Regions from separate parts of the Brevibacillus parabrevis genome, predicted to be linked through region 3. Evidence: riboswitches for the same ligand, from Rfam matches in the RefSeq annotation. Region 3 holds a riboswitch; each other region holds the start of a gene.
The links. Region 3 has a riboswitch for S-adenosylmethionine ahead of IRJ17_RS15185 (homoserine dehydrogenase). Riboswitches for the same ligand answer to the same signal wherever they lie in the genome.

Region 1: it holds a riboswitch for S-adenosylmethionine, as region 3 does, so the genes downstream of both, IRJ17_RS14625 (aminotransferase class I/II-fold pyridoxal phosphate-dependent enzyme) here and IRJ17_RS15185 (homoserine dehydrogenase) in region 3, are expected to answer to the same signal.
Region 2: it holds a riboswitch for S-adenosylmethionine, as region 3 does, so the genes downstream of both, mtnK (S-methyl-5-thioribose kinase) here and IRJ17_RS15185 (homoserine dehydrogenase) in region 3, are expected to answer to the same signal.
Region 4: it holds a riboswitch for S-adenosylmethionine, as region 3 does, so the genes downstream of both, IRJ17_RS06165 (BMP family lipoprotein) here and IRJ17_RS15185 (homoserine dehydrogenase) in region 3, are expected to answer to the same signal.

Annotation. Positions count from the first base shown of each region.
Region 1 covers NZ_CP064090.1:3,054,377-3,062,284, forward strand. The annotation lists gene typA (translational GTPase TypA) at 1-555, shown strand, start outside; gene IRJ17_RS14595 (glutathione peroxidase) at 623-1,096, opposite strand; gene IRJ17_RS14600 (YlaH-like family protein) at 1,333-1,659, shown strand; gene IRJ17_RS14605 (hypothetical protein) at 1,669-1,941, shown strand; gene IRJ17_RS14610 (hypothetical protein) at 2,171-3,547, shown strand; gene IRJ17_RS14615 (DUF5665 domain-containing protein) at 3,554-3,862, opposite strand; gene IRJ17_RS14620 (pyridoxamine 5'-phosphate oxidase family protein) at 4,037-4,492, shown strand; SAM riboswitch class I at 4,581-4,706, shown strand; gene IRJ17_RS14625 (aminotransferase class I/II-fold pyridoxal phosphate-dependent enzyme) at 4,802-5,965, shown strand; gene IRJ17_RS14630 (trans-sulfuration enzyme family protein) at 5,962-7,152, shown strand; gene IRJ17_RS14635 (YhcN/YlaJ family sporulation lipoprotein) at 7,179-7,790, opposite strand.
Region 2 covers NZ_CP064090.1:1,962,109-1,970,016, reverse strand. The annotation lists gene IRJ17_RS09345 (ABC transporter ATP-binding protein) at 1-949, opposite strand, end outside; gene IRJ17_RS09340 (ABC transporter ATP-binding protein) at 978-2,720, opposite strand; gene IRJ17_RS09335 (GNAT family N-acetyltransferase) at 2,818-3,381, opposite strand; gene mtnA (S-methyl-5-thioribose-1-phosphate isomerase) at 3,535-4,575, opposite strand; gene mtnK (S-methyl-5-thioribose kinase) at 4,572-5,801, opposite strand; SAM riboswitch class I at 5,951-6,096, opposite strand; gene IRJ17_RS09320 (anti-sigma factor) at 6,189-7,406, opposite strand; gene IRJ17_RS09315 (sigma-70 family RNA polymerase sigma factor) at 7,403-7,879, opposite strand.
Region 3 covers NZ_CP064090.1:3,173,620-3,181,527, reverse strand. The annotation lists gene IRJ17_RS15205 (NUDIX hydrolase) at 129-536, opposite strand; gene IRJ17_RS15200 (VOC family protein) at 594-1,400, opposite strand; gene IRJ17_RS15195 (CapA family protein) at 1,476-2,621, shown strand; gene IRJ17_RS15190 (hypothetical protein) at 2,723-2,875, shown strand; gene IRJ17_RS15185 (homoserine dehydrogenase) at 2,909-4,171, opposite strand; SAM riboswitch class I at 4,251-4,361, opposite strand; SAM riboswitch class I at 4,509-4,614, opposite strand; cobalamin riboswitch at 5,315-5,512, opposite strand; gene IRJ17_RS15180 (DinB family protein) at 5,887-6,402, opposite strand; gene IRJ17_RS15175 (cyclase family protein) at 6,431-7,054, opposite strand; gene IRJ17_RS15170 (Gfo/Idh/MocA family protein) at 7,111-7,908, opposite strand, start outside.
Region 4 covers NZ_CP064090.1:1,282,389-1,290,296, reverse strand. The annotation lists gene IRJ17_RS06180 (ABC transporter permease) at 1-578, opposite strand, end outside; gene IRJ17_RS06175 (ABC transporter permease) at 565-1,635, opposite strand; gene IRJ17_RS06170 (ABC transporter ATP-binding protein) at 1,610-3,139, opposite strand; gene IRJ17_RS06165 (BMP family lipoprotein) at 3,234-4,277, opposite strand; SAM riboswitch class I at 4,483-4,604, opposite strand; gene IRJ17_RS06160 (methyl-accepting chemotaxis protein) at 4,692-6,167, opposite strand; gene IRJ17_RS06155 (DUF3298 and DUF4163 domain-containing protein) at 6,330-6,953, shown strand; gene IRJ17_RS06150 (MarR family winged helix-turn-helix transcriptional regulator) at 7,172-7,588, shown strand; gene IRJ17_RS06145 (hypothetical protein) at 7,652-7,908, opposite strand, start outside.

The DNA of each region.
Region 1 (7,908 bases), 120 kb from region 3:
ATGATCAACAACGGCTTCGGTCAAGTTCGCCTGGAATTTATCATTCCATCCCGCGGTTTGATCGGCTACCGGACAGAGTTCTTGACGATTACTCGCGGCTACGGCATCCTCAACCACTCCTTCGACAGCTATCGTCCGCTGGTGCAAGGCGCGGTAGGTGGACGCCATGCCGGGGTGCTCATTTCCCATGAGACAGGCACAGCGACCACGTACGGACTGATGTCTGTAGAGGATCGCGGAATCATGTTCATCCAGCCTGGTACGGAAGTATACGAAGGCATGATCGTGGGCGAGCACAACCGCGACAATGACCTGACTGTGAACGTCTGCAAGGAAAAGCATGCGACAAACGTGCGTTCCGCAACGAAAGACGAGACGGTAAAAATGAAGACGCCACGTCTGCTAACGCTCGAAGAAGCTTTGGAATACTTGAATGACGACGAGCTGTGCGAGGTAACTCCGCATTCCGTTCGCCTGCGCAAAAAGTATCTGAACAAATCGGATCGTGAGCGCTATGAAAAACAAAGACGCTGGGAAGCACAACCGCAAGCCTAAGCGTGAATAACAAGAAAGCCGCTTTGCCCTGATCGGGACGAAGCGGCTTTTTTTGACTTTGGTTGATCTACAAAAGACTTTCGATGTCGGCTGCAAGTTCCTCCGGTTGCACGCGGGCGCCGATGCGCTTGGCCACCTGTCCGTCCTTGTCGACGAGAAATTTTGCGAAGTTCCATTCGATGTCTTCGCTTTCGCCTTCCGATGCGTGTGCTTTCAGGTGCTGGTACAAAGGATGGGTGCCAGGGCCATTGACCTCAAGCTTGGCAAACAACGGGAAGGTCACGCCGTAGTGACTTTCGCAAAAGGAAGCGATCTCTGCTTCGCTGCCTGGTTCTTGACCCGCAAACTGGTTGCAAGGAAAGCCGAGCACGGCAAAGCCTTTGTCCTTGTATTTTGTGTACAGTTCCTGAAGTCCTTTGTACTGCGGAGTCAAACCGCACTGGCTGGCTGTGTTGACGATCAGAAGCACTTGTCCTTTGTAAGCGGCAAGCGTCGTCTCTTCTCCGGAAATCGTTTGGACGGCAATATCGTACAAGCTCATTGGATTCCCACCTTTTTGGCATACTTGACTTGTCCATCATAGCATGTTCGCCCAAAAATAGGCAGTAACTGGCGCGTGCCAAAGTGTGTGCCGATCTATTTTGACAAATGAAACGGTTACCTGATAAAGTAAAAAGGATACATAAAAATGTGGAAACAGAATAAGAGGATGCAAAAGAAACAGTCGATTCCCGCATGTGAAACGAGAAATCCTTTTGCGTTACAGGAGAGATCAGGATGGACTGGATACAGCTTGCTTCAACTTACGTACCCGCCAACCCGGATCAGCTCACGGCGTTTGACAGCTTCCGCCTGTGGGCAGACCATAACCGGGCTTGGATCTTGTTTGTGCAATTGATTATCGTGTACTACCTTGGATTTGCAACCCGCATTCGCATGCCGATTTTGAAAACATTGCTTTTGTACATTTTGCTGTTCGCAGGTGCGCTTATTTTTGCCATTCTGGATGTCCAACTGCCGGTGAAGAGCGCGATGCTGGTTGCCATTGCGATTTTGGTCGTTGTGAAATTGCGCATCAAGCCGGAGCAAACAGAGCGAAAGTGAGGATTTCTCATGAAGCGTGAAGATGCCCTTTTTAACTGGCTGCAAATTCAGGTTGTGGCAGAAGCCCGCCCCGACGATCAGTCTGCGCTCGACACTGCCGCGTTTTTTGCCCAGCTGTTGCTGGAGGATCATGCCATCAGCGAGCTTTCGTACCGGGTGGAAAACGGCTGGTATCATTTGTCGGGCAAGCAGGAAGCGGGTGCGGTAGATAACCGCTATCCCGCGGAAGCGGTGGAGAGCCTGCTGGCTGCAATTGAAAACGAGCTGAAATTCAACTGTTGATGAGCGAAACAAAAAGACTCCCGAAGCCTTGGGGACGAATCCGAGGCTTGCGGGAGTCTTTTTTAATCCAGGTGCGGGTGATTAGCCTCAAAACAAACTGGTTCTGCAAGCGGAAAATGGGCCATTAGGAGTGGTTTTCTTCCGGATGCAACTTTTGAAAAAAATGCGCCGTCTGTATGGTTGCCCTGGGCACAGAGGGAATGACTGGCAGAATAGAGGGGGAACAACAATGAAAAAAATCATGACCAGGCCCGTTTTGGCTGTCGTAACAGCGGCGGGACTCATCGGTTGCCTGACACCGCTTCTGGCGGACGCAAGCTCGACAGGAGCAGCCGAAACATCTAAGGTAGTCATGAATGAGCAAGGACAGAAAGCGACCCGATATCAGCTCAAGGAGCTTGTCCAAAGCGATCCGGCTACGCTGAACACGCTCCTGAAAACACAGGCAGACCATCTGTACATTATCGTCGATAAAATTAATTTGAACGTAAAGTTGCAATCGTATATGGAAACGAACAAGGCGGAATGGGAGCGGATTTATCGCGACTACTACAACGACATCTGGCTGGAAGTGCGCAGCCCGAAAGCGGATGAGCAACTGGTCAGCGTGAGCGCCCAGACGAAAAGCGACAAGGTGTACATCAAAGGTCTTGTGACACCGGACGTGACCAAGGTGGTCGTGACCAAGCCGAACGGTGATATCATCGAGACGGTGCCGACCAGCGAGCACTCGTTTACCGTCAGCTTCCCTGCCGTCGGTACGTCCGCCGAGCAGTATGTGACCGTTCAGGCTTTTGCGGGAAGCGTGCTTGCCGACACGGAGAAAGTAAAGCTCGTAGCGCAAACGGAAGAGGACAAAAACAGGCTGCTCCATATGTTCACGGTTTATGACGCGAAAAAAGCAGAGTGGCAAGTCAAAGGGATTGTCAAGCACGGGGCGGAGCGGGTTGTCGTCACGTATAACGGCGTGCGAAAAGAGGCCAGCCTGAAAAAGCTGCTCGATAACGTCGACAGCTTCAGTGTGACTTTCGAGAATCCGACGACGGATGCCAAGAGCAGCAAGGCTGTGATCGAAGTGTATGAGGCCGGGAAAAAGGTGGACGAGGACTCGATTGCGATTGAGCCGAAAAAGACACCGGACAACAATCCGGCAGTAGACTACAGCATTGCGGGCACAGCTGTGCACGACATAAAGAAAAAGCAGATCGAACTGAAAGGTACCGTCAAGGGCTGGGACAAAAAGCAAAAGGCGAAGCTTTTCGCGATTAAACCAGACGGCAAGAAAAAAGAGATCAAGCCCAATGACAAGGGCGAGTACACGCTGGAATTGACGTACAAAGATCGCTCGTACACGGCCAAAGCGATTCAGCTTGAACTGTATGTAAAAGACAAGCTGGTCAAGCAAGCAGACATCGTCCTGAGCACGAAGGTCATCGTCGCGCCGCCTGAGCATGATGAGGATGAGAAAAAGCACAAGCATCCGAATGGCAAAGCGTACGGCTTCTGGAAGAAACACGATGGCAAATGGGACGATGACGATCGGGACGACGATGACCGCGATCGTGACGAAGATGACGACGATCGTGACAAAAAGAAAGACAAGTAGCTGCTGTTACGGCTGTTTGTAAGTCTGGACGTAATCGACCAGTTCGCGGATGTAGTCGCCGAGGATCGGGATCGAGAGAAATTGTGTCAGTAGCGAACCGAGCAGTGCGAGAACGATAGCAGTCCCAATCGTCAAACCAAGACCCCGGGCAAGACCTGCGAGGAAATTGATCCAGAGCAGCTTGCGCGGGGCTGTGTAATTTTGGATGACATCAGCAAGCCGGATATCCTCCAAAAACATGGCGATCTTATCCATGCGCTCGTTCATTTTCCGCACTTCCTGAAGCTCGTGGAGGACTTGATCTATTTTGTGCATGAGCCGATCTGTAGGCGTAGGAGCCACTTGTTTCAACCTCCTTGTTCCTGGAAGCATTGTTTTCTACCAGTTTAGGGAAAAAGCCGACCAGAATCAAGGCGGGGAGGAAAGGTTTGCCTCCGGCTTGCGGGAGGGGTACAATAGACGTACAAAAGTATACGAGGAGGCATCCGAATGGCTGAAACCGTATCCCAAACCTTATCGGAAGAACTGTTCGCGCTCCTGCAAAAAGAGCGCTTTGTGACGTTGGCCACAGTCGATCACGAGACAGGTGCGCCATCCGTCAGTTCCTTGTCCTGGACTTTTGCTGTGAACAGCGGACTCATCCGTTTTGCTGTAGACAGCCGCTCCCGCATTCTCGCCAATATCGCCAAAGAACCGCAGGTCGTGCTGCATTTGATCGGGGCAGGCTCTTCTTTTGCGATCAACGGGCGCGCCGAGCTGAAGGCAGAACGGCTGGAAGGGGTTCCCCTGAAGCTTGCGATGGCGGAGATTGCGATTGACTCTGTCAGAGACGTGATGTTTTACGGTTCGCGCATATCCGTAGAGCCTCAGTACGAAAAGACATACGACAAAAATGCCGCAGCGAAGCTGGACAATCAGGTCATGGACGCCTTGAAAAAAGCGTAGGCGCGGTTGTCACACTCTTGTGGAAAATCTTGTTGACAAGAAACAGCGCTATCCTTTAGTATTAGGTCATTCAAATTGAATAGCAAACTTCTTATCCAGAGAGGCGGAGGGACTGGCCCGATGATGCCCGGCAACCAATCACCTGTATGTTCGTTCATACGGGGAGATAATGGTGCTAATTCCTGCAGAGTTTTTTAACTCTGAAAGATGAGAAGGTCTTGCTTACGGCGACGTAAACAAAGCCTTCTTTCAGAGGAAAGGGGGCTTTTTTCATGCCCCTCGACATCATTGGAGGGAGAGAATTACGGTATGAGACTGGAAACAAAATTGATTCAGGCAGGCGTAGGCAAAGATGAGAAAACGGGTGCGGTGAGCTTCCCCGTCTACTACGCTACCGCTTATCGCCATCCGGCGCTGGGACAGAGCACAGGTTTTGACTATACGCGGACGGCGAATCCTACCCGTTCTGTTTTGGAAGAGACAATCGCTGAGGCAGAGGGAGGCGATGCCGGCTTTGCCTGCGCGTCCGGGATGGCGGCAGTCCATACGGTAATGGGGTTGTTTTCCCAAGGCGATCACCTCATCGTATCGCTCGATTTGTACGGCGGGACGTATCGCTTGTTTGAACAAGTGCTTTCCCGTTACGGGCTTGCTTTTACTTACGTAGATTTGCGCGATCTGGAAGCGGTGAAAAAGGCGCTGCGCGCAGAGACGAAAGCGATTTTCGTCGAGACGCCGACCAATCCGCTCATGCAGATTACAAATATTCGTGAAATAACCAGCCTGGCCAAGCAACACGGGCTTCTGACGATTGTAGACAACACGTTCATGACTCCGTATTGTCAACGCCCGCTAGAGCTTGGGGCTGATGTGATTTTGCACAGCGCAACGAAGTATTTGGGCGGACACAACGATGTGCTGGCAGGGTTGATCGTTACAAAGGGCGAGGAGTTGTCGGAAAAAATCCGGTTTTTGCACAATTCGATCGGCGCCGTGCTGGGGCCGCAGGATAGCTGGCTTCTGGTGCGCGGCATGAAAACGTTGGCGCTGCGCATGGACAGACACCAGTCGAATGCGCTCGCGGTAGCGAAAAAGCTGAAAGAACATCCAGCCGTTGCCGAAGTGTTTTATCCCGGACTGGAAGAGCATCCCGGGCATGAGATTCAGGCGAGCCAGGCGAGCGGATACAGCGGCATGGTTTCGTTCCGGGTACGCTCCCAGGAGCAGGTGGGCTTGTTTCTGCAAAATTTGCGCGTCGTCTCCTTTGCGGAAAGTCTTGGCGGGGTAGAGTCGTTGTGTACGTACCCGGCGACACAGACTCACGCAGACATCCCCGAGGAAGTGCGGGCGTATGTCGGCGTGTGCGATCGATTGCTGAGGCTTTCGGTGGGGATTGAACATCCGGATGATTTGATCGCTGATTTGTTTCAAGCGCTGGATGCAAGTCTCGTCGTTGGGGGGGCTGTTCGATGAATTTCGCGACAAAAGTTTTGCATGGCTCCACAGGCATCGATCCGTTTACAGGTGCGTCGTCGGTTCCGATTTACCAGGCTTCCACTTTTCATCAGTTTGATATCGATCAGCCGGGCACATACGATTACGCCCGCTCGGGGAACCCGACGAGACATGCGCTGGAAGAAGCGATCGCCGCACTCGAAGGCGGAGCGCGCGGGTTCGCCTTTTCTTCCGGCATGGCGGCCATTTCCAGTGTGTTCATGCTCTTTTCGGCGGGCGATCATATCGTGGTCGCGGAAGATGTGTACGGCGGCACTTTCCGTTTTCTGACGAGAGTGCTGTCGAGAATGGGAATCTCTGTCACGTTTGTGGATGCGACACAAACGGAAGCGGTGCGCGCGGCGATCACTCCGGCTACCAGAGGGGTCTATCTGGAAACTCCGTCCAATCCGACGTTGAAAGTGACCGATATCGCTGCCGTTTCCGCCATTGCGAAAGAGCATGACCTGCTCGTCATCGTGGACAATACGTTCCTGACGCCGTACTATCAGCGGCCATTGGAGCTGGGGGCGGATATCGTCATCCACAGTGCAACCAAGTTTATCGGCGGCCACAGCGACGTTGTTGCAGGTCTGGCGGTAACCCGCGATGAAGCGCTCGGCGAACAGCTGTACCTCATCCAAAACGGCATGGGAGCCGTTCTCGGCGTTCAGGATTGCTGGCTGGTCATGAGAGGGCTGAAGACGCTCAAAGCGCGTCTGGATGTCAGCACGAAGTCTGCCGGAGTTTTGGCGGAATGGCTTTCTTGCCACCCCGAAGTGAGCCGCGTCTACTATACAGGCTTGGCTGAGCATCCGGGACATCTCGTTCAGCAAAAACAGGCGAGCGGCCACGGCGCCGTATTGTCTTTTGACGTCGGGAGCCGCGAGCGGGCAAAAGCGTTGTTTGACCGCGTAAAGCTGCCGATTGTAGCGGTCAGTCTTGGCGCGGTGGAGACGATTCTCTCGTATCCGGTCATGATGTCGCATGCGGCGATGCCAGCAGAGGAGCGGCAAGCTCGCGGCATTACAGACGGTTTGATCCGGTTGTCCGCAGGTCTGGAAGACGCGGACGATTTGCTGGCAGACTTGAAACAGGCTTTGGAAGCACTGCCGCCTTTGCCATCCGCGATTCCAAGCAAAAAAGAGGCATACTCCCGGGTGTAACGAACCGGGGGCTATGCCTCTTTTTCTTATGGAGTGCCAGTGCGATTTACGTTGATTTTTCCTTGCGGGGTACGCCCATCGTTGTTGATCTGTTGTTGCTGATTTTCCTGCGCCGGTGTTTCTTCGCGCCTTCTGACATCTCGCGGCAGTTGCGGAATGATCCGTCCGACGATGTCGGCCAATTCCTCTGCGAAGCCGGAGATCGGGTGGCCTCTGCGAATGTCTGCCGCCATTTCTTTCAGCCGCTGAACGATGTCCGGGTCGGCTGTTACGACGGCATTGGCCCCCTGCGGGTCTTCTTTCAGCGCTTCTGCCACGGTGTACTTGATGACGCCGACTTCCGGCCGATCCAATTGGGCGTCTACATCGATCCCGACGACGGCGTATTTGCCAATAACCACGGCTGTGGCGCCATTGACTTTTTTCACGCGAGTAGCCAACTGGACGAGACGGTCGGCGGTCGCCTGCGAAGATTGGTTGTAAGCTGGTTCCGGTGCCGTTTGCTGAACGCGCTGGGTATGGGGCGCTTGCTGTTGGTTGGGTTGTGGCGCAGCCTGGTTCGCTTTGTTGCCCGCCATGCACCCTGACAAAACAAGGCTCGCACCCAGGCAACCAATGATGATCCGTTTCACACGCATACTCCCTTTCCCCGTAGTGCCTCCGATCAGGAGGGCAGGTTACCTGTATTTTGTTCCCCTCCGCCCCATTTCATTCTGCCAAGGGTCGTCTATCTCTGTTCGACCGAACATAGACTGT
Region 2 (7,908 bases), 1.2 Mb from region 3:
TAGTGGCATTCATGTCGCCCAGCTTCGCCCGAATCACCGCATAGTAGCGCGAGCTGTATTTTTGGTATACATAAATCAAAGCGACGAGCAGCGGAACCGTCAAACAGCAAAACAAAGCGAGCTGCGGCTGGAGCACGAACAGCGCGATCAAAATCCCGACCAAATAAATGCCGTTCTGGACAAAAGTAGCCAGCACACTCACGTAAAGCTCGCGGATCGCTTCGGTATCGTTGCTGACGCGGGAGACGAGCGAGCCGACAGGTGTCTTGTCAAAAAAGGACACCGGGAGCTTTTGCAAATGAACGAACAGCTTCATCCGCATGCGCTGAATGATGCGCTGGGCGGTCGTCTGCAACCACAAAATCTGGATGTAGTTGAAGCACGCCGACAGCAAAATCAGCGCCCCGTACCCGACTGACAGCCAGATGATCGGCTGCACGTCGTTTTGATACAGCGCCAGCACTTCGTCGGCTGTCAGCTTGATGCCCGTCAACGTCGTTTCCGTTCCGTCAGCAGCTTCCGTCGTTACCGCGAAGCGCTCCCGGCCATTTTCCGGCTCGACTGGCGCAAACTTCTTTTCCGTATTTTGGGCATTCTCACTGAGCTTGCCCTCCATTAAATAGTACGTAGCTCCTTCGGAAAGCACGGTCATTTCTGCGCCTCGGACGCTTTCCGGAGTCAACCCCGCCTCCTGGAGCGCATCTTCGCGCATATAATACCGATCCTGGATGGCGACCGCTTTTTCGGCTGACGCTTGCGGCCGTTCTTCCAGCTGATACCACGGCTTCTGGATCGCCAAAATGTGATTGTCGATCATCACCTTGGCGAGAAAAGGGCCTGCCAGCTCCGCGCTGGTTCCAAGTAAAAGCAGGAACAGCGCTCCCCATATTTGTTTCTGAAACGGCCGGGCAAATTCAACCAGCCGCTTCCAGCTTTTTTCTTTACTCACGAAACGCTCTCCCTCCCTCTATGCCGATTTATCCAGCAACGTCTTGCTCCATCTGCTGCCTGCGATACTGCTCGGCGTACCAGCCGTTTTGCTGCATCAGCTCGGCATGTGTTCCCCGCTCGACAATTCGCCCCGCATCGAGCACGAGAATCAGTTCGGCATGCTGGACGGCAGACAGGCGATGCGCCGTAATAATCGTCGTCTTGTTGGCACGCTCCTGGCGCAGATGGCGCAAAATCGCCTCCTCCGTGCGTGCGTCAACCGCCGACAAGGAATCGTCCAAGACGAGGATGCCCGCATCGAGCAGCAGGGCGCGGGCAATCGAGATTCGTTGCTTTTGTCCCCCGGAGAGCGTCACGCCTTTTTCTCCGACCATCGTTTTCAATCCTTCGCGGAATTGCATCAGGTCGCTCTCCATTTCCGCCAGCCGCATCGCGTGCAGCACTTCCGCCTCGCTCGCACCCGGCTTGCCGAACGAGACGTTTTCCGCAATCGTGCGGGAGAACAGCAAGTGCTCCTGGGGCACATACGCGATCTTTTGCCGCAGCGTATCAAAAGACAGCTCCTCAATCGGCACGCCTCCGACGAACAGCGTCTGACTTTTCATTTCATACTGGTGCAAAAGAGCGCGGCACAAGGTCGATTTCCCGCTCCCTGTCCGGCCGACAATGCCCAGCGTCTCCCCTTCGCCCAAAGAAAACGTAATGTCGGACAGCGCCAGCTTGTCACTGCCCGGGTAGGCGAACGAAAAGTGGCGAGCTTCTACTGTATGGGGTGTCTCTGCCGCAATCGGATGGTCAACCTCGTGCACATCGGGCTGCTCCACAAGCAGCTCGGACAGACGCTTGTGGGACGCGCCGCCACGCTGCAACACATTGACTAGCCAGCCAAAAGCGAACATCGGCCAGATCAACAGCCCGAGGTACAGGTTGAAGGCGACCAGATCCCCCAAAGAAATCGCGCTCGTAAAGACGAGATATGTTCCATAGCCAAGCCCGATCAAAAAGCTGAAACCTATAATGATGGCAATTGTCGGCTCGAACAGGGCGTCGATCCGCGACACGCTGACGTTTCGCTCCAGCGTTTTCTCGCTGACTCTTCTGTAGGCTTCAATATCTTCCTTTTCCTGCACAAACGCCCGCAGTACCCGCACGCCGGAAATCGACTGCTGGACGTGATCGTTCATCTCGCCGAACGCTTCCTGCGCCAAGTAAAAGCGCTCATGCAGCAAGCGGCCGTAATAGGCAGTCGACCAGGCCAGAAAAGGCATCGGGATCAAAGCTGCGAGCGTCAGCTTCCAGTCGATCGCGGTCACCATGACTCCGAGCGTCAAAAGCGTCATGAACAACGAATCGACCAGCGTGAGCACTCCGGTACTCGCCGTCTGCTCGATGGCGGGAATGTCGTTGGTTGCCACAGCCATCAAATCACCGCTGCGCTTGCGATGGTAAAAAGACGGCGTCATCCGGGTCAAATGCCCGAAAAGCCGCTCTCGCAAAGTTCGCTCCAAAATCAACGCGCCGCCGTTCAGCAAATACCTCCAGGCAAAGCGCATCGCGTACAGCCCGACCCCAAGCGCGAGCAAAATCGTGACTGTCCGCGTCAAGTCTTGGGCAGTCAAAGAGCTGTTGCGCATCGCGTCGACAGTCTCGCCGATCAGCCGCGGCGGCCAGAGCATCAAAATGTCGATGAAAAACAAAAAGGCTATGCCGATCGTGTACCGCTTCCAGTGGGCACGAAAAAACCAGGATAGCTCCTTGAGTGTCTTCAAGCTAATCACCTCTTTTTATCGAGCAAAAAAGGGCGTGCGAATCGCGCAGCCCCTTTTTGCTTCCTTCATCGTAATTGACTGAATTTTCTTTGTCAATCTACCTTTTTTGTCTGGCTCTTTCCTGCCATTCTTCCTTCAACATGCTGTACACGGCATGGTCGACAAAATGGTCATACAAAAACTCATTGCGCCGCAGGATTCCCTCCAGTTGAAAGCCGAGTCTCTCGGGGATCGCTCTGCTTTTCGTATTGCCTGTCGCCGCCTGAATCGTGATTTTCTCCAAGTTCCATGAACCGAAAACAAGGTGATCCATATACGCCGCCACTGCTTTGGTCATCAGCCCCTTGCCCTGAAAGCCGGCGCCAAGCCAATAGCCCAGTGATGTCTTCTTGTTGATCCAGTCCAGATTGTGCACACCGAGAGTCCCGGCCATCCGTCCGTTATACCAGATTCCGTAGTGAATCCCTTGATTGTCGTCATACTGTTGAATCGTTCTTTGGATGAAATAGCTCGTGTCATCCTCGCACTTCGTGTAATTCAGCCAAGGCAGCCACTCTTTGAGGTAGGATCGGTTCGTATCGGTGAGCCAAAACATTTCGCTGGCATCCGACAACTCCAACTGTTTGAGAAATGCTTCTTCGGAAATCGGGATCGTTCTCATGATAACCGCTCCTCCTTCTCATTCGCTTTCAACGGGCAAGCAACTTCTTACGCTCGATTATGCGGCTGGTTCCATAATTTAGCAAGAATCAGACGATCTATTCCTGAAAAAAAGCGCCCGCCATAAAAAGGCAGACGCTCCTGATACGACGGACTATTGTTTGCTTTTCGCGATCTCTTCCGGCTTGAAAATGCCCGTCTCTGTCACAATTGCGGTAATGTACTGGGCTGGCGTCACGTCAAACGCCGGATTGTACACCTTGATATCATCCGGTGCTACCTGTTTGCCCAAGCCGTGTGTGATCTCTTCTGCCGGACGTTCCTCAATCGGAATTTCCGCACCTGTCGCCGTCGCCAGATCGACAGAGGACAGCGGCGCCGCTACATAGAAAGGAATGCCATGCGCTTTTGCCAAAACGGCTACTCCATACGTGCCGATTTTGTTGGCGACGTCGCCGTTGGCCGCTACACGGTCTGTTCCCACGACAACGGCCTGCACTTTGCCTTGCGACATGACCATAGCTGCCATGTTGTCGCAAATCAAGGTGACGTCAATCCCAGCCTGCTGCAATTCATAGGCGGTCAGGCGAGCGCCTTGCAATACGGGGCGCGTCTCGTCGGCGTATACTTTCAAATCCCACCCGCGTTCTTTTGCCAAATAGAAAGGAGCGGTAGCCGTACCGTATGCAGCAGTAGCCAGCGCACCCGGATTACAGTGTGTAAGCACGCCCATGCCGTCTTGCAACAGCGTCAGCAAATGTTCGCCGATCGTGCGACATACTTCTGCGTCTTCTTTTTGAATCGCCAGTGCTTCGTCGAGCACAGCTTTTTTCAGCTCGTCAACGGGCAAGGCGGAGTTTTGTTGCACGCGTGCTTTGATCCGGTCAAGCGCCCAGAACAGATTCACAGCAGTTGGCCGGGACGTTCCCAAATAGTCTGCCTGGCTGTTCAGCTCTTGCCAAAACTGTTCATACGTTTGCGCTTCGCTGCCGCGGATTCCCAAATACAGTCCGTAGGCGGCGGCCATGCCGATTGCCGGTGCTCCGCGCACTTCCAGGCGGCGAATCGAGCCCCATACTTGTTCGGCGGTCGTCAGCTGCAAATAAATCGTTTCTACTGGCAAACGCGTCTGATCAAGCAAAACGAGTACGTCGTCTTCCCACTTGACTGGCGTTGTTTGTGTACTGGTTGTCATACTGTCGTTGCCTCCTGATAGTAGCGTGCGGTTACGTTGCGGACGATGTCCGTGATGTCTGTCGATTCCTCAATGTCGTTGCGTCCGAGAATCAGCGCTTCCCCGATCGCCAGCGCCAGTCGTTCTGCTTCGGCGCGTTTTTCGGCGTCTGCGATGGCATTCAGATCAGCCACTCCTGCCAGGCCGATCACACGGCGCAAAATTTTGCATCCGGCATAGCCTGCCGTATCCTGAATCAGTCGTTTCACGTAGCTTTGCCACAAGCCCTCGACATGAGCGCTGCGTTCTTTAGCCTGCTTGTGCCAGAGCTGGACAAACTGGGAAACAAATTCGTTCCAGACATCTTCAACCGTTTCCAGTAAGTATTCGCGGTAGGAGTCGCGTTCTCCTTGGTCATTTTGCAAGCCGTGCTGACCGGCGTAGTTGAGCAGCAGGTTGGCGATAACGGCACCGATGTCAAAACCGATCGGCCCGTAGTAGGCAAATTCGGGGTCGATCGCTTTCAGGCTGCTCTCGGTGATGAAGATGCTGCCTGTGTGCAAATCGCCGTGCAAAAGTGCTTCTGCGCGAGTCAGGAAATCGAATTTCAGCTTGGCGATTTCCAGCTTGAGCGGCTTGTTGTTCCAGATGGCCTCTACTTCTTTGCGGATCAGCGGGTTAAAGTCGTTGGTCGGCGCATTTTCATACGGGTCGGTAAAGACGAGATCTTCTGTGATTTTGCATAATTCCGGATTTATGAATGTTCCGACTAGCGCTTTTTTGTCGTACGGATGCGCCCCCAAATCGGATGTGTAGAACAAGGTTTGCGCGAGAAAACGTCCGATCTGCTTCGGAAAAAGCGGGTAGCGCTTGCCCTCAATCAAGCCTTTGCGCATGATGACGTGGTCGCCTACGTTCTCCATCACCGTCAGCGCCAGCTCCTGATCGAAGTGGTATACTTCCGGCACCAGGTCAGGCACGTATTTGTGCTGGATGCGGAGCGCTTCACTCTCGATGCGGGCACGGTCAATCGTCAGCGGCCATGATTCTCCCACGACTCTCGCAAACGGCAACGCTTGCTTCACGATGACTTTTTTTCCGGTAGCCGGCTCCTGGATATCGAACACGAGGTTCAGATTCCCGTCACCGATTTCGCGGCTGGTCAGCTCTGCTCCTTCTGTAAACAGACCCGGCAAGCCTTTTACGTACTCTACTGCTTCCTGCTCAGTCAATGCGCGGTATGCCATGATTGATTACTCCCCTCACAAATCGTTTTTTTCTCTATCTCGAACGGAATGACAAAATGGTCAGGAATCCGTGTCCAAACGCACAAAAAAGACCTCTTTCCCGAAGAAAAGAGGTCGCTGTCGCCACGTATAATAAACGTGTCATGTCCCCCTTATCTTCCAGACCACTTTTGTTTCTGCAGGAATTAGCACCGTGCACGTCGCTTTTTGTTTCAGCCGCTGCTCGCGTTGAAATAGCGTCGTGTCGGTTGCCGGGTATCATCGGGCCAGTCCCTCCACCTTCTCTGGATAAGGTATCCAAACGTATGCGGTTTTGATTTAGTTTGAATCATACAACCTGCCGTTCCACGATGTCAACACCCTTTTTTCGCAAACCGCGCTTCTCTCCTACCAGACGTGCTGAGTGCCGGAAGCAGCCGGGCGATCCCAGTTCCACCAGTCAATTTGGCCGACAAAGGCAGCGGTAATCGACTTCTCATCCTTGAGTTTGAGCAGTTCCTTCGTCGGTCCGGTCAGGACTGCTCCGTAGAGGCGAACGCCTTTTTCCTGCAAGTAGCGATAGCGCTCCTCGACTTGCGGATCGCTTCGCGAGACCAAATATTGTCCCATGTCGCGCGCGAGGCTTTTTTGCTCGACAAGGTAGGCCATTTCCCCCAAAAAGGCTGCCATCCGTCGGCTTCCTTCTCCGTTGACCTGAATCGGAGCCGCTCCGTAATTCAGCTCGTGCTCCGCAAATCCCCATGCTTCTCCCGGCCCCAAGAGCAGGTAGCCGTCTTTTTGGTCTTCGTGCCTGGCTTCCACTCCGGTGTCCACTGCCAACCAGACCGTATCCTGGTTGGCGGAGCTGATGTAGCGGGAGATTCGCTCATAATACTGCTCGTACGTCAAAAAATCAGCAAAAGAGACAGCCAACTGGGCAACGGTTCCTTCGGGGAGCTTCTCCAAAGTCGTCCAGGCTGGCGTGCGCCAATGCGCCAGTTCGTCTGCGTCCGGTTTTTGCCCGCTTTGAAGCGGATAGCGGAAAAACAGCTTTTGCTCCCTCACTCCGTTGGTCCATTGCGGCTTGGCGTTGACGTTCCACAACACGTTGGTGCTTTCAAAGCGGCCTGCGTTTTTGATGTCCGCCCCTACTCGCTCGCGAAGCTCCATCTGGATGCTGCCGTACAGCAGTCCCACCTGCGCGCCGCTGCTGCCCACGCTGACACCCGGCTGCGTAAAATTGACCATGTCCTTCGCTACCCGGTGCAGATCATCGTGCATCGACGACCCTACCCATCCGTTGACGCCCAGAAATACCACGCCAATTACAAACGGGATGGCAAAAGCGTACACGGAACTGAGCAAGCGATTTTTCCATTTTCCCCGCCGGACAATCGCCCTCTGCTTCGCTTCGGAAAGCTGGCTGTGCCCGCCCTCGTCCAGCGCGTCGAGTTCCCGTGGTTGCTGCTCTCCTTCTTCGCCCAGCAAAAGCCGCTCCAGCCGCTCTGCGCATGCCTCATCGGCTGCCAGCTCCTCGCCAAGCCGCTTTGCTTCTTCCCCTGTCAGTTCCCCTCTCAAATAAGCGAGCAGCTTTTGCTCGCGATCATGACCGTTTTGGTGCGTCATGGCCCTTCCTCCTTCCACAGCTTCCGCATCTTTTGCCGACCGCGAAACAGCGAGCGTTTGACGTCCGCCAGTTCGATCTCCAACACCTCTGCCATTTCCGCGTAGGAAAATTGCATGGCTGACAGCAAAATGACCTGTCGTTGCTTGGGCGGCAATTGCTCCAGATGCGCATATGCCTCTTTCCACAATTCCTGAGCGACCAACAGTTCCGCCGGGTCGCTCGCGGATGCGTCCGGTCGTTCCGGCATCTTTTCCATGTAGTCGACCGGGCGGCGCTTTTGCTTGCGGTGCCAATCGATAAAAGCGTGGTAAGCGACCTTGAACAGCCATGGCCTGACCTTTTCGCCGCGGTAGTCTTCCAGGGAGGCATACGCCCGGAAAAAAACCTCCTGCGTCAAGTCCTCCGCATGCCTGGTATCGCGTGTCAGCCGGAAAAGGTAGCGGTATATGTCGTTTACGTGCATCTGGTACACATACTCCAAGCCTACTTTCCCAATGCCTC
Region 3 (7,908 bases):
CGCCGTGAATGAGCAAACACACTCACTTTTTTCTCAAAACAAAAAAGCCGTCCCTGTTCGGACAGCTTTTTGCCTGCTGATTGATTTCGACTGCTCTTTTCACTACGTCTCATACTTGCCCGTTTGCCCTAAAACTCCACGTAAAACGGATGCTTTTCCTCCTGCAAACATAAAGAGATGCGCTGTCTGAAATTGCTCCAGGTCACCTTTTGCAGAGCTTCCTCGACCGGAAAGAAGCCCGACTCCAGACACTCAGGCGTTGTGATTAGTTTTCCGCCGATCGGTCTGGCGAGAAACAGGGCGTTGCAGATCGACTTGCTGACATTTTGAAACACGCCGCAAAATTTCGTCACTTCAATGTCCAAGCCGCATTCTTCCTTCGTTTCCCTGATCGCTGCTTCGCGGATGGACTCCCCTTGCTCCACCTTTCCGCCGGGCATTTCCCAGCCCCGTCTCGGTCCTTTGATCAGCAGCACTTCGTTGCGATCATTGACGATAATCGCCGCAGCGGACAAAGAATGCTTGGGTGATGTCACAAGCTCGCCTCCTTTGCGCCATTTTCTTGCTTTGCCCCTCGTTACTTTCTAGCAAATTCAAATCAGGTACGTCCCGCCACAAATGGAGTGCGATTCGTGAAGCGCTTTTGCCGCGCCTACTCTTGCAAAAAAAGGACGCTCTCCGCGCGATTGCAGCATCCGCTTGGCCGATCCATCCTGCTGCGGTTCACACAGCACGATATTTCCGCCAGGTAAAGCAAGCGTCAGGCAACGAGCGCCCATTTGCTCATCGTCGAACACTGCTTGGCTCGGCAAGCCGAACCACCGCGTCCAATCCGCTGCTGCCGCTTCCAGATCGGAAACAGCATAACCAACCGCTTGCAGCTCCGTCGCGCCATTTGGATGCGGAGCGATGATGCCGCGCTGTGTCAAATCGGCTTTGCGCTCCTCGTCTGTCTCGCTCCATTCAATCAGAAACGGCATTTGTCTCGCACTGTGCGGGTCTTCGGCAAACAGCATGCGCCACTGCAAAATCTTCCCGTCGTCTCGCGTGCGGCTGCCCGCTACCGGCCCTGTCACTTTGAGACCAAGTGACTGAAATCGCTCTACCCACGCGTCCATTTGCCGAGTGCGCAGGGCAATTTGCCCAAGTCCCTCACCGCGATTCGCCTCCCAGACCAGTTGCCGGATGAGCGGATTGTCGGATTGCTTGGCGACAGCTGCCTCCTCCACCGCCAAAAACTCCACATAAGATAGTCCCAAGTAGCTGAGACTGTTCCATGTTCCCCAATGGGTATGACGTCCGCCCGCGACAGCGTGAAAGCCTGCTTCCTGAAAAAGCCGGGCAGCCTCTCCAGGGGGACGGTGCACGAAATGAACCAGATGATCGAAGGAAAGCTGCATCTTTTTTCGCCCCTTTTCGTATTAGCTCTATAATAACAAATTCACCCATTTTTCGTTACCGTTGAAAGGAGCATAATGAATCAGACGCAGCAAAGCCTAAAGCACATCCGGCGAAAACAACGACAAAAGAAGTGGCAAAGGATGGCGAAGCAAACGCTCTTGTTCAGTCTGCTCGTCATCCTTTGCTCAGGGATTTACTTCGCTTTCGACAAGCTGGGAAGCCATTCCGCCTCCCCTGAACACGATTCCGCACCACCTCCGGCTGTTGCCCACGAGCCGACTGTCCGGCTGACCTTCGTCGGAGATGTGATGATGTCCGGAAATGTGGAAAAAACGTTGCTCGAAAAAGGCTACGACTACCCGTTCACGCACGTCCGTTCCCTGTTTTTGCAGGATGACTTTACCATAGCCAATCTGGAGACGCCACTTACCACAAAAGGCACGCCTGCCGACAACAAACAATACGTTTACAAGTCCTCTCCTTTGGCTGCGCCTGCGATGAAAGCAGCAGGGATCGATGCGGTCAACCTGGCAAACAACCATTCGATGGATCAGGGCGTGGCCGGATTGCTCGACACGTTTGACGCGCTTGCCAAAAACGGGATCGCTTACCTCGGCGGCGGCAAAGACTCTGTGGAAGCCTTCACTCCCGTCGTGGTGGAGCGAAACGGCATCAAGCTCGCCTTGCTCGGATTCAGCCGGGTCATTCCCGAAGTCAGCTGGTTCGCCACGGAGAAACAGCCTGGACTGGCTGGCTCCTATGATTCCGCCAAAGCCGTCCAAGCGATTCAACAAGCAAAGGCACACGCTGATCTCGTCGTCGTGATCGCCCATTGGGGCAAGGAACGGGAAGACTTTCCCGTCGATCACCAAAAAGAATTGGCCAAAGCTTACATTGACGCAGGAGCAGACTTGATCGTCGGTGGTCATCCTCACGTCCTGCAAGGCTTTGAACGCTACAACGGCAAGTGGATTGCCTACAGTTTGGGCAATTTCATTTTCACCCGCTCGACGGAGCCAAAAACGTGGCAGACGATGGTACTGCAAGCAAGCTGCACAAAAGACGCTTCCTGTGAACTGACGATGCTCCCGTTCCATGCCGAGCTGGGACGAGCGGTACCGATGAATGACACGGATGGGGCAGCGCTTCTGCAACGAATCGAATCACTGTCGGAAAACGTTCAGATTGAAGCCGATGGTCACGTACAGGCACGCTCATGATAAATGAGGCGTGCCCGTTGCCTTTTTTGGCGAAACTTTTCCATATTGCTTTCGTAGACCATAGTAGAACCACTTTTTCCAGCGAAAAGGAGGCGGCACATATGACCGGATTGATTATCACCGTATCGGCGATCGGCCTTATTATACTCTGCAGTTATTTCATGACCAAATGGGAAAAAGTCGTCTTCCCCGGCAATCAGAAAAACGGGCCTTCAGATACCGATCAACAGCTCTCGGATAAAAAAAGCAAGTAGAAAGGATCAGCGCTGATCTAGACAGACTGCGAGCTATGCCGATTCGATCAGCGGGAAGCAGCGCACGGAAAGTCCGAAGTCACTTTTCAGCACTTGCTCATGCTCTGCGCGAATACCTGTAACGATCAAGCCCGCGCGCAGCACACCGCCCAAGTCGAATTGCACCTTCAATTTCGTCACGTTCACGCCAGCCTCCCGCAAGAAATGCAGCACGCGATCAGGTGTGGCGGCGATACACGAGCCTTCCAAATAACACAGCACCCGTTCGTCTTGCCCTTGCTCCAACTGAGCCGCGGCATTTTTTTCTGTCCAAACAGGATGCGGCGTAAATGGCTGGGTCAACAAGTAAGCCAAATCTTCAACGACAGCGCTTGCGGTCGGCAGTTCGCCTGCACCCCGGCCCGTAAACAACAGGTCGCCCACGATGTTCCCGGAGAGCTGCACCGCATTGAACGCATCCTGGATTTGCGCCAACGGATGGGCAATGGGCAGCACAGTCGGCTGAACCGAGAGGCGGATGCCTTGCTCGGCTTTTTGTGCCTGGGCAATCAGCTTGATCCGGTAACCCAGCTCACTTGCGATCCGGATGTGTCCGGCAGACAAATCGGCGATTCCTTTACGCACGACATCCGCAAGCGGCAACGACTCCCCGTACACAAGCTGCGCAAGAATGTACAATTTGTACATGGCATCGAAACCTTCCACATCCGAACGCGGATCAGCTTCCGCATAGCCCAGCTCCTGCGCCTGCTTCAGCACTTCCTGATAAGAGAGCTGTTCCGCCTCCATTTTCGTCAAGATGAAGTTCGTCGTCCCGTTGAGAATACCGCGAACTCCTTGGATGTCATTTGTGCGCAAAAACTGCCGCAGCACGCTCAAAATCGGAATCCCGCCAGCCACGCTCGCTTCATAAGCCAGATGCACCTGATGCTGGTTAGCCAGATCGACAAGCTCAGGGCCGCGTTTGGCGAGCAGCTCTTTGTTCGCCGTTACCACATGGCAGCCTTTTTCAATCAGGGCACGCACGTAATCATACGTAGGCTCGACACCGCCCATTACCTCCACGACAATGTCCACATCGCTTTTTAGCACATCCTCAAAATCGGTAGTCAAAAGCGCAGGATCAACCTGAACCGCCCGTTCTTTTTCCGAATCGCGAACCAATGCTTTGACAATCTCGATCCGTTTGCCCAACCGCTGCGCCAGCTTCTCCTGTTGCGAGCGAATCGTTTTGATGACGCCGCCCCCTACTGTTCCCAATCCCAGCAATCCTACTTTGATTACACCTGCGCTCATTATTACCACCTCATGTCATGTTTTGGAAAAATAAGAAAAACCTTCTTGCTAAGAAGAAGGTTTGGCATCAAGGTCCTTCTCCTTATCTCCCAGAACGATTTTCGTCCTGCAGGAATTGGCACCTTGTCACAAACTGCGTAACGGTTGCCGGGCTTCATCGGGCCAGTCCCTCCACCTCTCTAGATAAAGAAAACTATGAATTTTTGTTCTTTGCTAGATGTCAGTTCTCTCTTGTCTTTGAAATTGGGCAAATGTTTGCCTCGTTCCCACTTTTTCATACATAAAAAACCTTCTCCGCTAAGAAGAAGGTTCGTCTTGACTGCTACGAGGCACCCGCTTCTTATCTATCGAGACGAAACGTCCCGCAGGAATTGGCACCTTGTCGCAAAAGCAACGGTTGCCGGGCTTCATCGGGCCAGACCCTCCACCTCTCTGGATAAGAACTATGATTTGCTATTGAGCCTATTCTAAGAAATTCCAATGCATTCGTCAACACAATTCTTTTTGTTTGCTGACAAGACTCGCAAGCAGGAAGAACGGACGGCAACTCCCTCAGCAAAGCAGCCGTTTCCACGCGCAAACACACTTTCCACCTCCGCCGTGTTGCAGCAAGCGCACGTAACGATTCCTGCTTCGCTTTCCTCCGGCACCTCTTTTTCTTCAACATAGCCGCACCATGGACATATGAAAAGCTGAACCACGCCACTCCCTCCTTTTTCACGGCGACAATCTGGCAACGATATCCTTAAAAAGGCTCCGGTTCGCAAGCTTGCGATCCCTCACATTCGTACAAGATCTAGTCAAGTTGAATTTAATCGCGAGTCATCGTAGCCTCTTTGACAGGTAGATCAACCGCGAGACGCCCTGGTCCATTCGACGAACCGCTGCAAGCGAGAGGCAGCTTCAGCTCAGCTCTTTCGATTTTAGCCGCTTCTATCGCGAAGCTACTCCAGCGCCTCGATTAATCGCATCAATTCCGAGACAAGTTGCCCCCTTCGACAGACCACACCAATCCCCCAAACAAAAAAAGCATTTTCCGACGACCGATACGATCGTTAGAAAATGCGCAAGCAAAGAGAAACGTATTCGTCCCCCTGCTGTCATGGCGAGTCCTCTAACACCTCCCTATCTCCCGTAGGTCCATCAGTGTCGTCGAAACAGGCAGGTCTCCTGACTTTGGGATCATCGTCTGGCGCTGCCTTCCCCATCCAAGTCTGGACAAGTGGCCTGTATGCGCAAAACTCCCCTCTTACAGTGGCGGGACCGTGTCGGATTTGCACCGAGCTTCCCTATTATCCTTGCGGCGATATACCTCAAGGAACCTGTTCCCACATATGAAATTGGAAAAATCACTACTGTTATTGTACCCTACCATTGCCGAGATAGGGAGGGCAAGTTGCGAGCGGCAGCGAAAAGATAGCGAGGAACACGCAGCGACAGCTGGAAAGCGAAAAACGAGAAACGAAAAGCGAGTAACAAAAAACGAGAAACAGAAAATGAGCGACGGAAAACAAGCAGCAGAAAACAAGCAACGCAAAACGAGTAACGCAAAACGAGTAACGGAAGCGAGTAACGAAAAGCGAGTAACGAAAAGCGAGTAACGAAAAGCGAGTAACGAAAAGCGAGTAACGAAAAGCGAGTAACGAAAAGCGAGTAACGAAAAGCGAGTAACGAAAAGCGACACACAGAAAGCGAAACAGCGGGCTTCTCCCGGCTTACAGCGAATACCGTTCCCGCAAAATTCTACAGTGGTGCGCCTCGTGTCCGGCGATAATATAGGCCAATGTGCGTGCCGACAGCTTATTGCCATTTGCTGTGCCCGTTCTCGTCCACGCCTCGGCAGCGATCCCCCGCAGTTGGGCCAGCGTCGACTGTCGCACAGCGTTGTATTCTGCGAGCAAATCCGTCAGACTGCGCTCCTGATAGAAGCCTTCTGCTACATACGTATTTTCATCGAACCCCGCCAGCTCAGTCTGATCCCCTCTGGCGATTCTCAGCAAGCGATAGCTCATGATTCGCTCGGTATCGATGATATGGCCCAGCACTTCTTTTACCGTCCATTTGCCCGGAGCGTAGCGATAATCGATTTGTTCCCCTGTCAATCCGGCGAACATCTCCCCTGTCTGTGCTGCCTGTTGTTCGAGAATCGTCAGCAGATCACCTTCTGGCACTTGACTGACGTAGGTAGCAAAATAATCTTGGTACTCCTCCCGGTTTGGGCGAATCAGCATGCTCATGTCCTCCTCGGCTTCTCTCTATTTATCCTTCTTGCCAGCCTTCAAACAGCAGCACCCGCGCAGGAGCTGCATCTGTTCCTACAAGCTTCAGCGGAGCAGCCACCATAAAGTAGAGGCCCGGTGGCACATCGCGCAGACGCAGCCCTTCGATCACGACGATACCTGCGGCAAACAGCGTTTTATGCGTCGGATGCCCCTCTTGGCTCCGTTCAATCCCCAAAGCATCCGTGCCAATTCCCCGTACGCCTTTTTCAGCCAAATAAGCAGCGCCATCGTGCGCCAAATAAACAAATTCAAACGAAAAGGCGTCGTCTTGCGAATTTTTCGTTTGAAACAGGAGAAACTCTCCCGGGGCGATATCAAACTTTTCCAGCTCAGCCCGGCCAATCTGGTCTTCAACGTGCGTCAAGTCAAGCACCCGGCAGTTCCCGACCAGTTTTTCCAGCGAGATGCTCTCAAATGTCTCTCCATCGTTCACCATGTGCAGCGGCGCATCTACGTGGGTGCCAGAGTGCACATCCATATCGATTCTGGACTCGGTTACGTACCCATTCGTAACCGTCTGTATTTTCGGTTGCTTTTCCGGCTTGTTCTTGTACACCGTCATGCCTTCAAAGATTGGTGCCGTCACATCGAACATTCTCATCGCGTTTTCGCCCCCCTTGTTTTCCTGCTTTTTTATGATTTAGCTGTTCCCTTCCTTCAACGCGGCAAATCAGCAGGGTACACAACACCGATTTGTCTTCGCGCTTCGTCCATGACCTCCATGGCCCAGCGGGAAGCTGTATGTGAATTTGTCTCTGACTCTCTCAAGCCTGCCTCAGCCAAGCGAATGAACTCTCTGATCTCGTAGTGCATCGTTTTGGGCGTCTGGGGCCTGGTCACATCCTCGATCCTCCCGTCGCGGTAGCGAATCTCGATACGCGTGAGATGGTTGATTTTATCGATCACCATCGTCGCGTCCTCCCCCTGGATCTCCGCAGGCTGGTACGAAGTCGTGATCTTGGAAAAGCTGATGACGGCATCCATATTTTCGTACTTCAACAGCATGCTGCCCTCGCCATCTACCCCTGATTGCAGTAGAACGCCTTCCGCCTTGACCTGTTCTGGCTTGCCAAACAGCACAATCGCAGGATAGAGACAGTAAATCCCGATGTCCAGCAACGCTCCGTTGGAATAGGCAGGATCAAAAGCTCGCATAACCTGGCCCTGTCGGTAGGCATCGTAGCGCGAGGAATACTGGCAGTTGCTTGCGATATATCGGCGAATGGTGCCGAGCTTGGGCAAATGATCCCGGACTGTAGAAAAATTGGGCACGAGGGTCGATTTGACGGCTTCCATGAGCAGCACATCATTTCTTTTCGCTGCCGCAAGCATGGCTTCGACTTCTGCCGCGTTAGAAGCAAACGGCTTTTCGCACAACACATGCAGCCCCATGTCCATGCACAGGATCGCCTGTTCCGCATGAAAGCAATTGGGGCTTGCGATGTAGATAGCATC
Region 4 (7,908 bases), 1.9 Mb from region 3:
CCCGTTACTTTCAACCCGAGGCTGCGAGCCGCAACCGGATTCGACCCAACGGCAAGAACCCGAAAACCAGTGACAGTCTTGTAAAAGAACACATAAAGCGCAATCGCAGCCAAAAACGCGAAATAAACAAGCGGAGAATGCCCGGAAAATACCTCGCCGACACCCGGAATATCTTTGATCACAGGGATGTCCCACTTCGGCAAGCCCGCCATATCTTTATCGTAAAAAGCCCCTTTGACGCCAAAAATCGCCCGCAGCGCAAACGTCGTCAGACCGAGCGCGAGGAAATTGATCGCTACCCCGACGACGATCTCGTTTGCTTTGAGCTTGATCGTCATATAGGCAAACAACAGAGCGAACAAAACACTCGTCGCCGCCGCAATCAAGATCGCCAGAAACAAATTCCCGGTAAAGTGATTGCCAACAATCGCGGAGAAGGCTCCGGCCAGCACCATGCCTTCCAGCCCCACATTAAAAATGCCTACACGCGAGCACAGCGCTCCGCCCAAAGCAGCCAGCAATATCGGTGTCACCATGCGAATGGTAGAACTGACGAGGGACCAATCAAGCAGCTCCATGCGATTCTCCCCCTTTTGCTTTCCGCTGTTTCCACCAGTCGTAGCTGAATTTTGCCGAAATAAACAGGATCAGCACTGCCGAGATGACGCTTGCCAGCTCCAACGGCACGTCTGTGTTCCGCTCCACGCCCATCGCTCCAGTCTGAAAAGCAGCCAGCAGGATCGAAGTAAAAATAATCCCGACCGGATGGGAGTTTGCCAAGAGCGTCGCCATCAGGCCCGTCCAGGCGAAGTTCGGTACAGTCAAAGCGCCATCGACAAAACGGTAGTGCGCCCCCAGCACCTCGACCGTCCCTGCCAGGCCCGCCAGACCACCGCTGGCAAACATGCCTGTCAGCATGACGCGGATGCGGTTGATCCCCCCGTATTGAGCGAACAACGGGTTTTGCCCGAGCATTTTCACTTCATAGCCGAACGGCGTAAAGCGGATGACCCAGAACAGGATCAAAGCGCCGACAATGGCAAACAAAAACCCGGCGTGCACGCTCATCCCTGCGAACAGCTTGGGAAGCCAGACGCTCTTGTCCAGCATGACCGTTTGCGCCAAAGCTGCCGAGCCAGTCCTGTCCCGAAACGGCTCCGTGACCAGATAGCTGGCAAACAAGACGGCAATGTAGTTGAACAGCAAGGAAGAAATCAGCAGCGGAATCCGAAACCGCGCTTCCATGATGCCCGGCAGTAGCCCCCAAAGCCCGCCAACGGCCATTCCCGTCACAATCGCAGCCACCAGCTTCACGATTCCCGGCGCCGGCAAGTAAATGGCTACCAGCGTAGCACTGATAGCGCCAAGCACCATCTGTCCTTCTGCCCCCAGGTTGAATACTCCCGCCCGAAAAGCAAGCGACAGCCCCAGGGCGATCAGCATGATCGGTGTTGCTCTCGCCAACGTGGAAACGAAGAAGTAAAAGCTTCCGAATGCTCCCTTCCACATTTCCTGATAGGTGCCCAAGATCGATTCCCCTACCGATGCGATGACGAGCGCCCCGATCAACAGGCCGATGACAATCGCCAAAAGCGGCTGAACCAGTGATTTACACAGCTCTTTGATTGCTGCCATGAACGCTTCCTCCCGCCATTAACACGCTGATTTTTTCCTCGGTTGCCTCTTTGCGCGAAAGCTCTCCGGCGATCCGCCCTTTGTACATCACCAAAATGCGATCCGACAGCGCCAAAATTTCCGACAGCTCGGATGACACCAGCAAAATTCCGTCTCCTGCGTTGCGCTTGTCGATCAGCGCCTGATGGATGTACTCCATCGCTCCGATATCGACACCGCGCGTCGGCTCGGCTGCGATCAAAAACGGGGTTTCATGCCCCAACTCCCGCGCGACGATCAGCTTCTGCAAATTTCCGCCCGACAAATTCCCGGCAAGCTCCTGAAGCTGCCGCGAACCAGTCTTGATCGCGAATCGCTCCACCCAGCCAGTCACAACCTGGCGAAAAGCTTCCCGCAGTACGATGCCGCGCCGATTGAATGCAGGCTTGCGCTGATAGCCCATCAACGCGTTCTCTTCGACACTTTCCAGCTTGGCGGTTCCCCACATATAACGATCCTCGGGAATATGGGCCAGACCCGCTTCCCGGATTGTCGCCACAGATTTGTTGGTGACGTCCTTGCCGCCCAGCCGCACTGTTCCCTCCTGTGCCGCCCGCAAACCGCTCACGGCTTGCAGCAACTCGGACTGTCCGTTGCCAGAAACTCCGGCAATTCCCACGATCTCGCCGTGATGGACGGTAAAGCTGACCCGGTCGAGCAACGTCTGCTTTTCGCGCACCGACAAATTTTCCACCTGCAAAAGCGGTCCCTGCTCCAAAGCGACGCGCTCACTCAGCTCTTGCAGCTCGCGGCCGACCATCAACCGGGCCAAATCGTCCACATTTGTCTGCTCACGCGCAACCGTACCCGTCACCTTGCCGCCGCGCAGCACCGTGATGCGGTCCGCTACCTCCATTACTTCTTGGAGCTTGTGCGTAATCAAAATCACGCTTTTCCCGCTCTCCGCCAGATTGCGAATCGTTTGCAGCAAGTCGCGAACCTCCAGCGGAGTCAACACAGCGGTCGGTTCGTCCAGCACGATGATGTCTGCGCCCTGGTACAGCACTTTCAAAATCTCGACCCGCTGCTGTTCTCCCACCGAGCAATTGGACACTTTTGCCTGTGGATCAATCGGAATACGGAACTTTTCGCTTAGCTCGCGCACCTTTTGCACAGCGTCATGGCGGCGGAAAAACCCGGCCTGCTGCGGTTCGTAGCCAATCACGATGTTTTCTGCCACGCTGAACTCGCCGAACAGCATGAAGTGCTGGTGCACCATCCCGATTCCGTTGCCGATGGCGTCCTGCGGCCCGCGAAAAGCGACCGGCTTGCCGTTTAGCACGATATCGCCGGACGTAGGCTGCTCCATGCCGTACAACATCCTCATCAACGTCGTCTTGCCCGCTCCGTTCTCACCGACGATCGCGTGCACTTCTCCGGCAGCAAGCGAGAACGAGACCTTGTCGTTTGCAATAAAATCTCCGTATTTCTTGGTCATGGCGCGCATTTCCAAACGATAGGTCATCCTTGCTCCCCCTTCTTTACGCTTTCCTTTCGCATATAAGGAAGACCGACTACACAGCCGTAGTCGGTCACAATCAAGCTCTGTGCACTAGCTTTTAGAACGAATCCGGCACTTTGCGGGTACCAGCAATGATCTCTTCACTGATCGCTTTTACTTTGTCCACAACTTCCTGGCCGATGAAAGCGTTCAGCGGTGTTTTGCTTTCGTGAGTCACATACGTTACGCCTACGCCTTTTTCTTTCAATCCGTAGTTGACGACACCTGGTTTGAAAGAACCTTCCACAAACGATTTCACAGTTTCATACGCTGCTGCGTCTGTCCCTTTCAGTTGGGACAATACGATGTGCTCAGGGTCAATCGTCGTGCGGTCAACGTCTTGTCCTGCTGTAAAGAAGCCTTTTTCCTTCGCGGCTTCGAATACGCCGAGATCGCCTACCGCAGCTGCTCCGTTGATGAAGTCAGCGCCTTTGGATGCTTGCAGCAGAGCCAGCTCTTTCGCTTTTGCCGGGTCAGTGAAGCTGCCCACGTAGTTTACCAGAAATTCTGCATTCGGATTGGTCGATTTCAAGCCTTCCTGGAATCCGCCTGTCCATTTTTTCAGAAGCGGAATGTCCATTGCGACAACCATGCCGACTTTGTTTGTTTTCGTGGCAAGACCTGCCGCCACCCCCATCAGGTAAGCTGCTTCCTGCTCGCGGAAAGTAACGCTGCGCACATTTGGCAAATCGACTACTGTATCAATAATCGCGAAGTTGCGATCAGGGTTTTCTGCGGCTACTTTTTTCAGTGCGTCTTCTGCTTCAAAAGAAGAAGTGATGATCAGGTCGTAGTTTTCCGCTACGGCTACGCGCAAGTTCTCTTCGATCGCACCATGGTCAGTCGACTCGATGCTTTTTACTTCCGCGCCAAATTCTTGTCCTGCTTTTTTCGCGCCCTCGTCCATTTGCTGGAAGAATGGGTTCACGCCGATTTTTTCAGGCAAAATCAAGGCAACGCGTTTCTTCGCTGCACCTTCTTGTCCTGCGGCTTGCTCTTTCGGCTTATCCGTCGATGCGTTCCCGGCAGGTGCATTCCCGCCTGCTGAACAACCCGCAGCCAAAACAGCAAAAGTAGTCAATGCCAACAACAACTTCTTCATGGTGTCTTTCTCCCCTATCTGAACGTTCTCCGTTTTCTCTATCCTAACCATAATGTACGGTTTTTCGACAAAAAGATCAATACCAAACACGAATATTTCACATTAAAATTATTTTATTGTTCGTTATTCTCCCTCTGTCCATCCTCCCCTTCTAACGAAAAAAAACTCTTCCCGAAGGAAGAGTTTGCGTCCGAAGCCGTCCTCTTCCTCATCTGTCAAAACCCCGGTACAGGTTTTGCAGGAATTGGCACCTTTCTGTACATGTCTCGCATGTCCAGTGGTTGCCGGGCTTCATAGGGCCAGTCCCTCCGCCGCTCTCGATAAGGTAGATCATCTATTGAGTTACAATGAACTTATTCTAGCAGAACGCTCTGAAAAAGCAATTGTTTTTTCAGATTGTTTCCGCCAGTTTGTTTATTTCGTTTGAAAGGTTTGCTGGAGTCGATGCGACAGGTTGCTAAGCTCACCCAGCTCTTCGGTAATTTCCCGCACCTTTTGATGCTGATTTTCTGCGGTGGCAAAAAGCTCTTCCAGGTTGGCAACCGATTGTTCGGTGACGGCCGTAATCGTCGACATCTCCATCGCCACTTCGCCTGAACGCATTTTGACCCGGTTCATGCTGGAACCGACATGCTCGGCCGCTTGCAGGAATGCCACCATGCCGGAGCGCACTGCCTCGATCGAAGCCACCGTTTTTACAGCCAGCTCCTGTCCTTTGGCTACAGACGCCTCTCCGTTGCTGATTTGCTGCACAGCGTTCTCGCTCTCCTGATGGAGCGATTTGAGAATTTCCGTAATCTCCTGGGTAGCGGTCGCGCTTTGCTCAGCCAGCTTGCGCACTTCGTCAGCTACTACAGCGAAACCGCGTCCATGCTCGCCAGCCCGCGCTGACTCGATGGCGGCGTTGAGCGCCAAAAGATTTGTTTGCGTAGCAATCTGGTTGATCGCTCCCACGATTTCTTCTACCCGGTTCGCCTGGCGATTGAGCTGGTGAATCGTCGCAGCAGCCACATTGACCGCAGACACGATCTGTTCCATTTGCTGTGAAAGCTCGTTCATCATGCCCACGCTGTCTTTCAGGCGCTGGTTGTTTTGATCGGACTCGCTCTTCATCGCATTCGTCTGCGTCGTTACCGCCACGATCTCCTGGTCGATCGACTGCACCTCTTCTTCGATCTTCACAGTCGAATTGGCCTGCGATTCCATGCCAGTCGCAACTTCGCGAAACGCAATCATCATCTCGTCCGTATTGCGTTTCGTTCCTTCGGCATGCTCGTGCACATGCTCTGTCGTGCGGTCAATCTGCCCCGTCATCTGTTGAATATGTACGAGCATTTCTCCCAGACGGCGTTCTTTTTCCTCTGCTTCCTGTCGGGCGATATTCGCCTTGCTGAGAGAAGCTTGTCCAGCCAGACAGAGGTACGTTACAGCCCCCATCATCATGAGGATCGCTACAATCCGCAGCACCAGATTCAGTTCCGTGAAGTCGCCGCTAAAAATTTCGTAGGAGCCTGTATAAAAGCCGACCAGAGTCACAACAATCTGCGCGATTCCCGCCGACACTACCAGCTTCCAGTCGAGGTAGGCTGCCAAAAATCCCATGACAATGAATGCGAGAAAAGTTACCTCTGGATAGGTAGTAAAGTGATCGAATGAGATCGCGTAAAACATGAGTCCAATCGCTACCAGGTAACGAATGACATGACTGTCCCTTTTGATGAAGTAAAACGGTGACACAATGAGGGTGACCAGCAATCCGAGGGACGTCACTTTCCAGAAGTTTGCATCGACCTGATAAGCAATCAGTCCCGCCATCCACAGGTGGTTCCATAGGATAAAAATCATAAAGCCTTCTTTGTCCGTCAAGGTGTTACGAACCAATTGAATCATAAGTGCCCCCCTTTTCCTGTTACTTATGTATCGGATTCTTTAACCATTATATCGCGTGCAGATTGACTAATTTGTGAAAAAAGTGAGAACAGCCAAAACGATTGGAGAATAGGCTACTATCATCTCCCCTTATTTTAAGCTATTTGGAAAGGAACTGGAACTGTGGAAGAACAACTCAATCTGTTGCCAGCCACTGTGCTGACGCGGACCATCAACCGTCCGAACACCACGATTTACTACCCGCAGCTGGCAGGGCTGGCCAACCAGCAGGCGGAAAAAGACATCAACCGGGCCATTTTGCAAACGGTGCAAGGCTTGATCCACGAGCAGCAACGAGTGCAGGTGCCGGGAAATACACAGATGCAAGGCAGCTTTGAAATCAAGACGAATGAACGCGGCATTTTCAGCGTGACACTCAGCAACTACGCGTACACCCCGCAAATGGCTCACGGAATGACTTTTCTCGGCTCTGTAACAGCCAATACCCAGACAGGCAAGCTCTACACCTTGCGCGATCTGTTCAAGCCAGGCAGCGACTACGTCACGGTCCTGTCGGAAAACATCAAGCGACAAATCAAAGAGCGCGATATTCCTACTTTAGGTAATTTTACCACAATCAAGCCAGATCAGGACTTCTATCTCGCAGACAAATCGCTTGTTATTTATTTCCAATTGTATGAAATCACGCCTTATTACGTCGGGTTTCCGATGTTCCCGATCTCCGTCTACGACTTGCAGTCGATTATAGACGAATCTGGCCCGCTCGGCATTTTGTCCGCCAGTTAAAAGTAGTGAACAACTGAACGCAAAATCGTGTGTGCACAAAGCTGAGCGACGGGGAACGACTGTCATCAGCTTTGTTTTTTGTTCGGAAGAATGCCTTTTTTACATTCGAATAAACATTTACTTATATGTCATTACCTGCTACTATTTTATTTGTACATATTTACTTAAGCAATCAAGCGCATCGTATCGAACCAGTTTTTTCTGGAGGTCTGATATTCATGCAACACTACGGTCACAAGATCGGCCAAACTGCCAGAGTTTTCAGTAAAACCTTGAATGGAATCATGTCGCCCATGGGATTATATAGCTCGCAATGGAGCATCATTCTCTGCCTGCACTACCGCAGCTCGCTGACGCAGGTGCAGTTGAGCAATTACTTGAACGTGGAGGCCCCTACCATTACGCGGACATTGACCCGGCTGGAGGAAATGGGCTGGATCATCCGCTCCGAGGGTGACGACAAGCGCGAACGGTACGTCTCGCTCTCGCCAGCCGCTATCGAGCGCTTCCCCGAGTGGCTGCAAGCTGCCCGCGATCTGGAAGACGTCGCCCTGCGCGATTTGGATGAGAGCGAGTTGGCTGTCTTTAATCGGGTGCTGAAAAAGATGACGGAAAACTTGAATACGATTGCATAAATTGAACCGAGATTCATTATCCACAGAAAATGACTTTGTCGACAACAATTCCATTCGACAAAGTCATTTTTTTGAGACGTTTTTATTTTGCACAAACTGAACTACCATGTCTACAAACCAATATAGCAGTGAATTAATAAGCGCAGGTTTCCAGAGCACGCTTGAATATGAGATAAATGAGACGAAGTTTAAATCATTGCTCTGGTTTATAAAAAGCAAAAATAGGGGGATAAACAAGAGGGGGGTTAGAACAAGAAAGGTAATCATTACTTGTAAGAAAGCACCTGCGATCCATCGTGCATGTACTAATTGACTAATAA